3 regions of the Ruegeria sp. CF5 genome follow, and region 1 is predicted to be linked to each of the others. Evidence: riboswitches for the same ligand, from Rfam matches in the RefSeq annotation. Region 1 holds a riboswitch; each other region holds the start of a gene.

Region 1 (4,560 bases):
ACGGCGGATGATGTTCGGAGACAGTTCGCGATCACCGTACCGGGCGATGCCGTCTTCGATAATCTTGATCATCACCGGGTTCATCTCCAGCGGAACACCGGTCCGGTCCGCTACTTCCTGAAACAGACCGATATCCTTTTTAACCAGATCCATGGTGAATGAGATATCGCGCGAGCCGTTCAGGATCACCTGGCTTTCGGTTTCATGCACAAACGAGGTGCCAGACGAAATTTTGATGGCTTCATAGGTTGTGTTCAGGTCCATGCCGGCCGCTTTTGCAGTGACCAGCGCCTCGGCGCAGGTGATCAGGTTGGCGGTCGCCAGATAGTTGGTCAAAACCTTAAGGACGGAAGCAGAGCCCAGATCGCCGGTATGCAGGATACGGCGGCCCATCGTGGTCAGAAATGGCAAAATTTGTTCGAACGTCGCGCGATCACAGCCTGCGAATATCGAGATATTGCCGGTCGCCGCCCGATGGCACCCCCCCGAGACCGGGCAATCCACTGCCGCACCGCCGCGCTCGATAACCATGGCGCCTAGGCGTTTCGCTTCGGCCTCATCCGTGGTGGACATCTCCATCCAGATCTTGCCTTCTTTCACCTCGGGCAACATCTGTTGCATCACCGCGTCCGAAGCCGAAGGCGACGGCAGACAGGTTATGACCGCATCACAGTCGCGCATCAACTGCGCTGGATTGTCCGCCGCTTTCGCGCCACGAGCAACAAATTCGTCGACCAGATCCCTGTTCAGATCATGAACGGTCAGATCGACCCCATTGCGCAACAGCGAACCCGAAAGCTTGCCGCCCACGTTTCCCAAACCTATGAAGCCAACTTTCATGCCTATTCCTCCCAGATTGGCCAATTGCGCATTCGCGATTCACACGCGGATTATCAATGCTGGATAAGAGCAACAGAAACGAATAATAACGGTCACAATCATAAAAAAATTTTGGTGATAAATGGACCGCCTCCCAAATCCAGCCTGGCTGCGCAGTTTCGAATCTGCCGCGCGCCATCAGAACTTTACTGTCGCAGCGCAGGAACTGGGCCTGACACAAACAGCGGTTTCGCTGCACATAAGGTCACTTGAGGCTGAACTTGGGGAAAAACTGTTCACTCGCAATGCTCGCCGACTAGACCTGACCGAACTGGGACAGTCCTATGCGCTGACTGTCCGGCGGGCGCTGTCCGACATCGCTCTGAGTACCAACAGTCTGTTTGGACCGGCGACCCGGCAAAGCCTGACCATCAGGGCGGCCATTTCAACCGCCACCTATTGGATTGCAGCCGAGTTGCCTGAGTTCTGTCGCCAGTTCCCTGATATTCCCGTGCGCCTTGTGTCCCATATTTGGAATGACAGCGTTGCTCCGGGGGACGTGGATGTAGAAATTCGGCTGGGATATGGCGACTGGCCCGGTGTGATCGCCGAAAAGCTCTGCTCTGAAACCATTGTGCCTGTCTGTCGTGCTGGTGACCCGATCCCCGGGCTCAAAGACCTGCGAAACGGACCTCTGGTTCATATTCTGGGATATGAAGACAATTGGGCTAGATATTTCGAACCCAATGGCCTCGCCGTTGCCGAGAATTCGGCCCGTCATTCTGTGGACACGACGGTGGCCGCGCTGCAACTGGTGATGGCAGGCGCTGGGTATGCCACCGTTCTAACCCGGTTTGCCCGCAACGCCATCGCGCAGGGCGCACCGCTGCAGTTGGTGGGGCCGCCGATTCCATTTGCCCAGTCGCATTACCTGATCCGCGCGACAACGGGGTCGCAGCCATCCACTCCTGCGCGGCTGTTTGAGGCATGGTTGCAGGAGCGTTTGGCAACCTATGACGCTGACTGACTGCCTCAAGTCGCTTTTCGGATGCGGCGTGTCACAAGGGCGCCAGTACGCTTGACAAGCCCCCTGCCCGTGCCGCATGTCGCATGCGTTGGTGTCCATTTTTGAATGGATGAAAAGGGAATGCGTCAGCGGTTTTCCGTCAAACGCAGCCGCCCCCGCGACCGTGACCGGAGAGGGTGCCCAAAGCCACTGGCCCGCAAGGCCGGGAAGGCGGGACATCTGCCAGAGGACCCAGACAAACCGGGCCTCTGACATCCGCAAGCCGGGAGACCTGCCAGCAGCCGTAGATGTAACCGGGCGGGGTGTTCCGGTGCCGGGTCCATGTCGCGATACGTGGCCCGCATGAAACCCCGTCCCCCGCGAAGAGGATTTGGGGGGATGAGAGACATGACCGAGACCGCGCCAGTCGAGCTGCTGGTCTGCACCACGTGCCGTCGTGGGCTGCCTATCGAGGACGACGCACAGCGCCCCGGCACCTTGTTGCACAAAGCGCTGGAACAGGCCGAGTTGCCGGACGGAGTAAACCTGAAAGCAGTGGAATGTCTGTCGAACTGCGATCAGGGCTGTTCGATCGTGCTGCGCGGCGGCCCGTCCCGCTGGACCTTTGTCTACGAAAACCTGAACGAAACCGACCACGTCGAAACCATCGTCGAAGGCGCCACCAAATATCTTGAGACCGAAGACGGTCTGGTAAAATGGCGCGAACGTCCTGAACATTTCCGCAAAAACTGTGCGGCCCGCATTCCCCCGATTGGAGCCCTGAAATGAGCAACCTCGAAAAACTCCCCGTCACTGTGATCACCGGCTTTCTGGGCTCGGGCAAAACCACGCTGGTGCGCCACCTGATGCAGAACCCGCAAGGCAAGCGTCTGGCCGTTGTGGTCAACGAATTCGGCGATGTCGGCGTCGATGGCGACATCCTGAAATCCTGCGCGATCCCGGATTGCCCGGCTGAAAACATCATGGAATTGGCCAACGGCTGCATCTGCTGCACCGTGGCCGATGACTTCATCCCGACCATTGAGGCGCTGATGGCGCTGGAACCGCGCCCTGACCACATCCTGATCGAGACCTCCGGCCTCGCGCTGCCCAAGCCGCTGCTGAAGGCATTCGACTGGCCGGATATCCGCTCAAAAATCACCGTGGACGGCGTGATCGCTCTGGCTGACGCCGAAGCCGTGGCCGCCGGTCGCTTCGCGCCGAATGTCGAAGCTGTGGATGCCCAGCGCTTGGCCGATGACTCGATTGACCACGAAACGCCGCTGTCCGAAGTGTTCGAGGATCAGATTTCGTGTGCCGACATCATCCTGCTGACCAAACCCGATCTGGCCGGATCCGAGGGTGTGGCCAAAGCCAAAGAGATCATCGCCGCCGAAGCCCCGCGCCCTCTGCCCGTCGTCGAGGTGGCTGAAGGTGCCGTTGACGTGCGCGTTGTATTGGGACTTGAGGCCGCCGCCGAGGATGACATGGACGCCCGTCCGTCGCATCACGACGGTCATCACGACCATGAACATGACGATTTCGAAAGCATCATCGTTGAACTGCCGGAACAGACCGACCCGGCGGAACTGGTCGCCAATATTGAACGTCTGGCCAACGAGCTGAACATCCTGCGCGTCAAAGGTTATGCCGCCGTTCAGGGTAAACCGATGCGCCTGCTGGTGCAGGCCGTTGGCGCGCGCGTGCGTCACCAGTATGACCGCCCGTGGGAACCCGGTGAAGAGCGTCGCTCGCGTCTGGTGGTCATTGCCGAGCATGACGACATCAAAGAGGCCCAAATCCACGATATCCTCGTGGGTATTGCCGAGGCCGCCGAGTAACCGCACATGCACGTCGTCTTCCGCGAAAGCCACGGGTTAGAAGAAACCGAGACCCCGACCGATCTGAGCCAGAGCCCGGCGGATCTGGTGGTGCTGTCCTTTTCGGACAGCGACCTTGGCGCTTTCGCGGCGGGCTGGCATCGCGGTGGCGGGCCCGAGGGGCGGATGCCGACGATGCGGCTGGCCAACCTGACGGCACTGAAGCACCCACTATCAGTCGATACATATGTCGAACAGACGCTGGAAGGCGCGAAAGGCATCCTGATCCGCCTGATCGGTGGTGTACCCTACTGGTCCTATGGGGTGCAGCAGGTGCTGGCACTGGCGCAGGCCAAGGGCATTGCTCTGGCCGTGTTACCTGCGGACGGGCGCGAGGATACACGGCTGGACGACTATTCCACCCTGCCCGTCTCGACCCTGCGGCGGCTGGCGCATCTGTGTGACACGGGCGGCGAGGTCGCAGCGCAGGCCGCGCTGGCCCAGATGGCACTGGCGGCGGGGTTGTACGCCGGTCCGGTGATGGGTGCAAAGACCCTGCCCGAGTGCGGCGCATGGTGCCCGGATCGCGGCGTGATACCGGTGGACAAGGCCTTCACGGGTGATGCGAAACGCATCCTGGTGACGTTCTACCGGGCCTATCTGACCTCGGCCGACACGGCCCCGGTTGCCGCCCTGATCCACCGCCTCCGCGCGCGCGGTTTCGACGCCGTGGGTCTGTTTGCGCCTTCATTGAAAGCTCCGTTTGCTGCCGATTGGCTGCGCGAACACGTCGTAGCACTGGCCACGTCTGCGATCATCAACGCCACTTCATTCTCGGGCAAGGGCGCGTCGGGAACGTCGCCGTTGGATGCAGCCAACGTTCCGGTGTTTCAGGTCGCACTCGCCACCTCGCGC
Region 2 (4,560 bases), on a different contig from region 1:
TAGACCGGAATGGACGTGGTGCCGTAAATGGTTGAAATCAGCAAGAGGGCGGCCAAAACGACCGCCCCCAGCACAAGTGTCAGACCGGATCGGCCCATATCAGTTGAGACCCGGATGCATGGCCTGTGCCATTTTCGAGATCGCTTTGATGTTCGCCGGTCCGGGGGTCAGCTCTTCGTACCGTAGGCCAATCCAGCGCTCGCTCTTCACGGCGTCGGTCTGGGACATCACCGGATGTTCCTGAAGAAACTTGAACGTGTCCGCAGCCCCGTTTCCAGTTTGATAATCCAGCAGCACCAGAAATTCCGGGTTCGCGGCGGCCACCGCCTCCCACGAGGTACGGCCCCAGCTGGTGTCCATGTCATGCGTGACATTCTGACCACCAGCGGCGGTGATCATCGCGTCCGGGATGGCGAATTTGCCCGCGGTAAAGGGCGCATCCGCAGGGCCATCCAGCAGGAAGACGCGCGGTTTGGGCAGGTCTGCGGTCTGGGCTTCAAGCGCGTTCAGCTCTTCCTTCCAGCCTGTGACCAACGCCTCAGCCTTGTCCTCGACCTGCATGACCTTGCCCAGCCGCAGAACGTCGTTGAACAGCAGGCCCATGCTGGCCTCGGGACGGTCCTTGTCCAGATGCACGCAACTTTCGGTCAGGATCATGGTCTTGATGCCAAAGGGCTCCAGCGTGTCCGGCGTGACGTCGCCGCCCGGCTTCATGCCGTAATACCAGCCAGCAAAAAACAGGTCAGGTTCGACCGCAACAAGGTTTTCGACTGTTGGGTATTTCGGCGCCAGTTCCGGGATATCACCGCGCAACTTGTCGAATTCCGGGCTGGTCTTGTACCAGCCGGTGATGCCGGTCAGGCCGACGATCTTCTCCTGCAGACCCAGCGCAAAGGCCATGTCGGTCATGTTCATGTCATGTACGACCAGCCGTTCGGGCTGAGTTTCGAACACCAGCGGCTCACCACAGTTGTCGACGCTGACCTCCTGCGCGGACGCGGCGCCTGCCATGGCTGTGACCAGCGCCACGGACCAGATGTGTTTCATTCGGGAATGCTCCTTGGTTTAGGTTGAGACTGTTGTTCTTCGGATATCCAGCGCCGGGATGATGCGGCCTTCGTGGTGAAAGCACAGGTAATCGACGCCAAACGTGTCGCGGACCCGTTCCGGGGTCAGTACATCGGCCACGGGGCCAATTCCCGTAAGCCGCGTGGATTTCATCAGCGCCACATGGGTGGCGAATTCGGGGATCATCACCAGATCGTGGACGATCATCACCACCGTGATGCCCAGTTCGGCGACCAGCGACAGCATCCTCCCCTTGGCATCCGGGTCCAGATGGTTGGTGGGTTCGTCCAGAAACAGCAGTGAAGGATTCTGTGCCAAAGCCCGCGCTATATGGGCGCGTTGCCGCTCGCCCCCGGACAGCATTGCCATTCGTTTGTCTGCCAATGCATTCAGGCCGGTCAGGTTCAGTACCCTGTCCAGTTCTTCAGCGTGTTCTGCAGCCGAACGGTCGGCCCGGATCGGAATCTGACCCATCGCGACGTAATCCCGTAACAAAAGCCTGCCATCGGGAAGCTCTTGCTGACTGACAACGGCGATCATCCGGGCCCGGTCTTTGGCAGGCATCTGTTTCAGGCTGCGCCCCTTGACCAGAACGTCGCCCAGCACGATCTCAGCCGTCCCGCACAGCAGGTTCAAAAGCGTTGTTTTGCCAGCTCCATTCGGACCGGCAATTGCCAGTATCGCGCCCTCGTCCAACTCAAACGAGGCGTCCTGCAGCAGGACATCACCATTGAGCGCATAGTATTCGAGGTCCCGCGCAACCAGAAAGGTCGAGGTCGTCATGATGGCTCCTCCAATTGGATCCCAGGCAAGCGTGAAAGCGTTTTTGTAAAAAGTGGACCCGGCCGGTCGGAGGCATTGGTCCAGCCATCCGGGCTGTGGTGGTATTGCTGCGCAAATTTGGCCAGCGCTTCGATGTCATCCTCGCTTTCAATGTCACCGAACAGATACTGAGCTTTACCGACGGCCTGAAATCCGACAGTTGTTGGCTGCGCGCAACCGGCCATACAGGCAACTGTGCGGATAGCGAATCCCGTGGGCAGCTTACCGGTCAGCGTATTGCGCATGGCCCCAACAGACAGTGCGCCGCGACAGGTCGAGCAGATCAGAAGGAAATGGTCAGGTGTTTCCGGCATTGTCCGCTCCGCTTAAAGCCAAGCGCGGACAGAAGGTGCCGATCATGTAAACACGTGTCAGACGTGCCATCAAAGCCTCCTTCCAGGACGCCCCGCCCCGGGTTGGTTAAACATGCGATGGCAGGTCTCCTGACTTGCGGATCGTCGCTTGGCCATCCTTCCCGGCCCTATTGGCCAGTGGTTGTTTGGCGTCGCTCACCGCTTACAGTTGCGGGGGCAGTTACGGACTTGGCACCGACAGGCGGACCGCACCGTATTCCCTTTTCATCCCCTGGGCGTACCATGGGGAACCATCTGTACCCTGATTGTCTTAGACCGGATGCCTTGTCAATCGGGACCTGAGTCAAAACCTATCAATTGCATCTTTTGCGTTCGGCGTCGTCAAACCGGTTCCATGAAAGCCATCGATCGAGCGGTGCCAAAAGCCGCATGTTTAACAACAACAGGCCGTGATGAATGAGACATGAGTTCTCCTTCACGTTCGGGACATGAGTTTGAAAACGGTGGATTGCCGGTCACGGGCAAGCGTTCTGGCTTCGGCTTCGCTTAGGGACCGAAGTGTTTCCTCCGCCGTGAGACCGCGGGCCCGCGACTTTGACCAAATGCGTCGCGCGGATGTGGGGGACCATGGCAAGGCTGCTTCGGACAACCAACGCCTCAACGGCGCCGGCAAGCCGTCAAATGCAGCCATTGGATCATCGGAACGCCGCTTGCGTCGTAGACTGCATTGCCCGAGATTCCGGCTCATGCTTCGTCGTCCGGGTCGAACACGGGGTCCAGCACCAGTACAAGCCGGGTCTGACCTGTACCCTCAATTGGCGGCGAGCGATGCAACAGCCCTGACGATGGCTGTTCGGGCCACAGCGTCCCCCGCAAGAGAATTGGAGCACCGGTTTCAACCGTGAACACATGTGCTGGATCCGTTCCATCCTGCGAAATACCGTACTGTGTTCCGGTACCGCGATAAGTGCAAACCAACCGCGCGGTAATCGCATCGATATGAAATCTACGACAGGCGTTGGTGGTTACAACATCCAACCGCAGTCGCAGGTACCTTGCATTCAACAGGTCCGAGAACATGTCAGCGAGGGACACGATATCATCCTGCAACCACTCTCTTTCAGGAGTGTCAGGCAAACCAGACAAGTCGCAGAGGTTCGCCAGGGCATCCCTGACCGCGTTCGACGGCAAAATGACCCGTCCGCGTGGCAGAACCTCTGGATCAAGCCTGTTCAGCCAGCTTTGGACGTCAGCAGGTGCTTGCCTCCGCCAAATCGCAGCAGCGCATCCGGGTTGAAGAAACGTGGCGAATGACGATGGGTTTTCCGCGACCGCGACGCCAATGGCCGCGTCTTTTTCCAGCGTTTCGGCAAAGTTCATGCGGCATCCTCCACCCGTCGCCAGATTGGAAACGGGTCCGGATAGTCGGGCAATGTGTCGGGCCCCATGGCTGCAGCTGCAGGAACAAGACAGGCATCCAACCGCGCCTTCAAAACCGGCCAGTCAATGCCCGCTCCGATGAAGACGATTTCCTGACGACGATCACCCCAGGGTTCTTGCCAGTGGGCCTGCATGTAGGCTTTCGCACTGTCATGTGTAGGGCGCCGCTCCTCCGGTACCGACGCCCACCAGGTGCCCAGCGGTTTTACACTGGACAGCGCCCCGGCCAGCGAAAACTCAGCTACCCAGTCGGGTCGTGTCGAGATCCAAAAGTGCCCCTTGGCCCGGATCACCCCTGGCAGATCGCCGTTGAGGACTTTCAAAATGCGCTCGGGAACAAACGGAAGCCGTGCCCGGTATACATATGAGGTGACGCCATATTCCTCGGTCTCTGGCACATGATCGGCAAAACCGTACAGCTCCTTGGCCCACATCGGATGCTCATGAGCTTGTTCAAAATCAAAGAGGCCGGTGTCGAGAATTTTCTCGGCGGCGACTAAGGAGTGATTTGTCTCGATGATCTCGGCATCCGCATTCAGGCTGCGGATGATCTTGCGCGCTGCGTCGACCTTATCCGCCCCCGCATCGTTGACTTTGTTCAAAACCACCACATCAGCGAATTCGATTTGATCCGTGAGCAGATGGACGAGTGTGCGTTCGTCTTCCTCGCCCATCGTTTCGCCCCGATCCCGCAGGAAATCATGAGAGGAATAGTCGTTAAGGAGATTTACCGCATCAACAACTGTCACCATCGTGTCCAGCCGTGCCACGTCAGACAAACTGTTGCCGAACTCATCGCGAAAGTCGAACGTTGCGGCAACCGGCAAGGGTTCGGAGATACCGGTGGATTCAATCAACAAATAATCAAATCGGCCTTCTGCTGCCAGACGGCGAACTTCGTCCAACAAATCATCAC
Region 3 (4,560 bases), on a different contig from region 1:
GGATCAGTTCGACCACATGTTCAAAGGTCGGATAACGCGCAAGGGCTGCCTGCAGTTCCTGCGCCAGCGCGGCAGTTGGTGCACCTCCGCTTCCACGTGGTGGCGGCACGTGTGCAGGTGCTGCAACGACACCCGCATTTGTGACGGCGGCACTATTGCCGTTTACCGGGACGCCACCGCCCGGGCCGCCCGAAGGTGGAGGGGGCGTGTCCTGAAGACGCCGGATCAGTTCCTCGGGGCTGGGCAGGTCGGCCACATGCGTCAGACGGATAACCGCCATTTCCGCCGCCATCATCGCGTTAGGTGCGGCTGCCACCTCTTCCAGCGCCTTCAGCAGCATTTGCCACATCCGGGTCAGTACGCGCATCGGCAGAGCCTGCGCCATCTGCTGGCCACGGGCGCGCTCGTCCGGTGAAACGGTCGGGTCCTCGGCTGCGTCCGGCGTGATTTTGACCACTGATATCCAATGGGTGATTTCGGCCAGATCGCGCAGCACCGCCAGCGGGTCGGCCCCTTCGGCATATTGCGCGCCCAGTTCGGTCAGTGCCCCTGCCGCGTCGCCGCGCAGGATCATGTCTGTCAGGTCCAGTACGCGCCCTCTATCCGCCAGCCCCAGCATCGCGCGCACCTGATCGGCCGAGGTTTCCCCCGCCCCATGAGAAATCGCCTGATCCAGCAGCGATGTCGCGTCACGGGCGGAACCTTCCGCAGCACGGGTGATCAGGGCCAGCGCGTCTTCGGCGATCTCCGCGCTTTCGGCGCTGGCGATCTTGCGTAGCAGGCCAAGCATGTCCTCAGGCTCGATCCTGCGCAGATCAAAGCGCTGGCAGCGGGACAGCACCGTCACCGGAACCTTGCGAATCTCGGTGGTGGCGAAGATGAACTTTACATGCTCGGGTGGTTCCTCCAGCGTCTTGAGCAGCGCGTTGAAGGCGCTGGTCGACAGCATGTGCACTTCGTCGATGATGTAGATTTTATAGCGCGCGCTGGCGGCGCGGTAGCGGACAGAATCGATGATCTCGCGAATATCGTTGACGCCGGTGCGGCTGGCCGCGTCCATCTCCATGACATCGACATGGCGGCCTTCCATGATGGCGGTGCAATGTTCACATTTGCCACAGGGTTCTGTCGTTGGACCGCCTTCACCATCCGGGCCGATGCAGTTCATCCCCTTTGCGATGATCCGCGCGGTGGTGGTTTTGCCGGTGCCCCGAATACCGGTCATGATAAAAGCCTGCGCAATCCGGTCGGCTTCGAAGGCGTTTTTCAGTGTCCGCACCATCGCGTCTTGACCGACAAGATCGGCAAAGGTTTCGGGGCGGTATTTTCGGGCAAGGACCTGATAGGCCGTGGATGCGGTGTCGGTCATGTCTGCTCTGGCGGATTCGTACTGAAGCCGCAGCGTAGAGCCCCCCGCCGCCCGCGTCCACAGCAGGTCGTTGCGAAATTAATTTGGATAATGCCCGATGCGGGGTAAATTACAGCTGTGGGTAACCGGACGGCCATGACTGGCAGGGCCTGTTTGGGGGGAGTTAAATGTCTGAACTGGTGATATACGCCTTGCAGGTCGGCGGCGGAACGCTGGCCATTTCCCCGCTGCCGGGGCGTGGCGGAAGATATTCCGAAGATCTGAACACGATTGCCGACTGGCAGCCGGGTCTTGTGATCTCGATGACCACCGAAGTTGAGATGATTCAGGAGGGCGCGCGGCATTTTGGCACTGACATTCAAAGCCGCGCCAGCCGCTGGGTGCATCTCCCGGTCGAGGATTTCGGGGCGCCGCCTGCCGAAATTCGCGCGCGATGGCGTGACGTCAGCGCCTCTGCCCGGCAGGCGTTGTCGGGTGGCGGGCGCGTGCTGGTGCATTGCAAGGGCGGGTGCGGCCGCTCGGGCATGGTTGCCCTGCGATTGATGGTAGAGTGCGGCGAAACACCGGCAAAGGCGCTGAGCCGCCTGCGCGCCGTGCGCCCTTGTGCGGTCGAGACCGAAGGGCAGTTGGACTGGGCTACAAAGCCCGCGCAGGCGCACGCGCAGCACTGACAGTAACTTGCGGTAACCTAAGCCGAAGCGTGGGTCGGACCGCAGGTGACGGCGCTGGTTGTTCGGGGCGTCGCCTCAAGAATCGCGCAAGGTGGATTGGTGATCCAACCGGATGGCAGGGACGTTGATGCCGGGTTCAATAGGACATCCGCATAGCGGTCCAGCTGAGCGGTTTCTGTTGCTTCATCCACATCGCAGTACACGCGAATCCGGCTCCCATATGCGTGAAACCGCGCCGTACAGCCGCCAAGGCAATGTGCAAGTTCAGTGTTACCCTCGATCTCGAAGCCGTCCGAAGTCGCCCGGCGAGCCTGTGTGACGGCCCTGGTAAGAGTGTTTGCCATGTGCAACAGCGCCGGACAGGGTTCGCCGGTACGTTGGCAGACCGTGGCTGAAAGCACGTGTGTCTCGGTTTTCAAAATCATGATGCGCCCTCCGCGCTACGGATGGGGCGTTGATCAGGGGAAAGACGGCGCTGTGCGTCAAACCCATTACGGACACCCCGCCCGAATTCGAGTTACAGTTTCGATGGCAGGTCTCCTGACTTGCGGGTCATTGCTTTGCCGACCTTCCCGGCCATTCGGCCAGTGGCATTTCGGCATTGCTCTCCGCCTACAGTTGCGGGGGCAGTCGCGGCATTGGTTCAATTGAACCGCACCGTGTTCCCTTTTCATCCCGTCCGAAGATTCGGCACGGAAACCATCACGCAAGTGCTACCCGCACGGAAGCGCCCGGGTCAACGGAATTCGTCGAACCGCATCATCTTTGGAAGTCCGCGCAGTACGTCCGAATTCTGCCGGGCGCGCGCCAGTTGCCATCCCCCCTGCAGCAGGATGAACAGGGCATCTGCCTGAAGGTCGGGGTCTGGTACGTTCAGGCGCCTTGCGTGGTCTTTCACTTCGGTCATCCAGCCTTCGTACAGATGATAGGCGTGCTCGCGAAATTCAGTGTTCTCAGGCCCTTCGAACAGCGTTGCCGAGATGGGGCAGGTGTCCCAATGCCCTGATTTGTCGAAAAGTTTCGCGATCTTGTGGCACAGGGTCTCAACGCCCTCTCGAAAGTTCCCGGCGGGCTCAAACGAGGCTGCGATCAGGCGCAGCATGCCATCCGACGCCCATGTCGCGGCAGCAAGCGCCAGATCGGATTTTCCGTTCGGAAAGTGATGATAAAGCGAACCCTTGGGCGCATTCGCAGCCATAAGCAATTCGGACAAACCAACGCCGTGATAACCCGAACGCTGGAACAACTCGGCAGCGGTGCGGATCAGGCGATCTTTGGTCGGAAGCGGACGTTCGGTCATTTGAATTGCATATTGACGAGATTAGACCGATTGGTCCAGAACGAACTGAATGGACCGATTGGTCCAGTGATTGGCGGGGTTTGTGATGTTGGACAGCCAGAATTCGGTAATAGTCGAAGATTTCAGGTTTCCATCGGGCGGCGCGGAGCTGTCGGCCCGCCTGTATTCACCGGCTGCCGAACCTTCGGTGGTGGTCGTTCTTAACGGCGCGACGGGTGTACCCAGAGACTATTACAAGCATTTTGCCCGATGGCTGGCAGCGGAAAAGGGAATGGCCTGCCTGACCTATGACTACCGCGATTTCGGCCATTCGCAGACCGGCCCACTAAAGGCGTCCACGGTGACCATGGCAGACTGGGCCCTGATCGATATGCCCGCTGCACGAAACGAGATGCGGCGCAGGTTCCCGGACGCGAAACTGTGGGTCATAGGGCATTCTGTCGGCGGGATGCTTGGGCCGGTTCAACCCGGTATTGAAGAGATCGACCGGATGATCTGCGTCTGCTCGGGTCTGGTGCATCACAGTGATCATCCGTGGCCCTATCAGGGGCTGGCGAGGCTGTTTTGGTTTGGTCACGCTCCCCTGCTGGTTCGCTTGATGGGTTATCTTCCCGGGCGGATGATCGGGTTTGGCGCGGACTTGCCGCCGCTGGTCTATTGGCAGTGGCGGAAATGGTGCACCTCGCGGAAAAGCTATTTGCCCGAAGCGGGGCAGGGCCTGCCAGCAGCGGACTGGGGCCGTTCGGACGCTCAGGTAGATATGTTTGCCTTTACCGACGATCAGGTGATTCCGCCGAAATGTGTCTGGCGTCTGGCCGATGTCTATGGCCCCGCAGCGCAAAGGCACGAATTGAATCCGGGCGACTTCGGGCTTAAGGACGTTGGGCATCTGGGGGCATTCGCCCGCCGGAATGCAGCTGTCTGGCCAAAGTTGATGGCGTGAATCGTCGGCCACTGTTACGGGCACAAACCGACAGACCCGCGCGGTTCTTGCGATCACGATTTCAGCGGGAAAAGGTGAGAGGCTGGACATCGACCCAAGCGGGACTCGTTGTGGCTGCTTCCTTCCGGACCTGACCAGGTTGGCGAGGCGCTCGCCCGCGCCAACCTCTCGCAGCCGATATAGGCAACAGATCGGAAAATGGCAACCCGCCAACATCAAACCTAATTAGCTTATGAAACCGCGCCAAGGCGTATATGAGGTCTTTTGACATAAGAAC

Evidence for each region. A riboswitch is a leader RNA that binds a small molecule or an ion and turns the genes downstream of it on or off. The one in region 1 is predicted to bind cobalamin.
Region 2: linked by a shared signal. The riboswitch ahead of ACR0NW_RS12620 (DUF1636 family protein) and the one ahead of ACR0NW_RS09160 (DUF1636 family protein) in region 1 are both predicted to bind cobalamin.
Region 3: linked by a shared signal. The riboswitch ahead of ACR0NW_RS23315 (hypothetical protein) and the one ahead of ACR0NW_RS09160 (DUF1636 family protein) in region 1 are both predicted to bind cobalamin.

Annotation. Positions count from the first base shown of each region.
Region 1 is NZ_JBQFRI010000002.1:583,513-588,072, forward strand. Features, by position in the region: gene ACR0NW_RS09150 (NAD(P)-dependent oxidoreductase) at 1-840, opposite strand, end outside; gene ACR0NW_RS09155 (LysR substrate-binding domain-containing protein) at 962-1,846, shown strand; cobalamin riboswitch at 1,919-2,139, shown strand; gene ACR0NW_RS09160 (DUF1636 family protein) at 2,234-2,614, shown strand; gene cobW (cobalamin biosynthesis protein CobW) at 2,611-3,666, shown strand; gene cobN (cobaltochelatase subunit CobN) at 3,673-4,560, shown strand, end outside.
Region 2 is NZ_JBQFRI010000004.1:277,663-282,222, forward strand. Features, by position in the region: gene ACR0NW_RS12605 (FecCD family ABC transporter permease) at 1-98, opposite strand, end outside; gene ACR0NW_RS12610 (ABC transporter substrate-binding protein) at 100-1,047, opposite strand; gene ACR0NW_RS12615 (ABC transporter ATP-binding protein) at 1,066-1,851, opposite strand; gene ACR0NW_RS12620 (DUF1636 family protein) at 1,848-2,204, opposite strand; cobalamin riboswitch at 2,307-2,514, opposite strand; gene ACR0NW_RS12625 (DUF6525 family protein) at 2,680-2,952, opposite strand; gene ACR0NW_RS12630 (DUF1826 domain-containing protein) at 2,949-3,584, opposite strand; gene ACR0NW_RS12635 (GTP-binding protein) at 3,581-4,560, opposite strand, start outside.
Region 3 is NZ_JBQFRI010000018.1:8,892-13,451, forward strand. Features, by position in the region: gene ACR0NW_RS23305 (DNA polymerase III subunit gamma/tau) at 1-1,369, opposite strand, end outside; gene ACR0NW_RS23310 (protein-tyrosine phosphatase family protein) at 1,537-2,040, shown strand; gene ACR0NW_RS23315 (hypothetical protein) at 2,058-2,465, opposite strand; cobalamin riboswitch at 2,554-2,759, opposite strand; gene ACR0NW_RS23320 (TetR/AcrR family transcriptional regulator) at 2,777-3,340, opposite strand; gene ACR0NW_RS23325 (alpha/beta hydrolase family protein) at 3,426-4,283, shown strand; RNA gene ffs (signal recognition particle sRNA small type) at 4,356-4,454, opposite strand.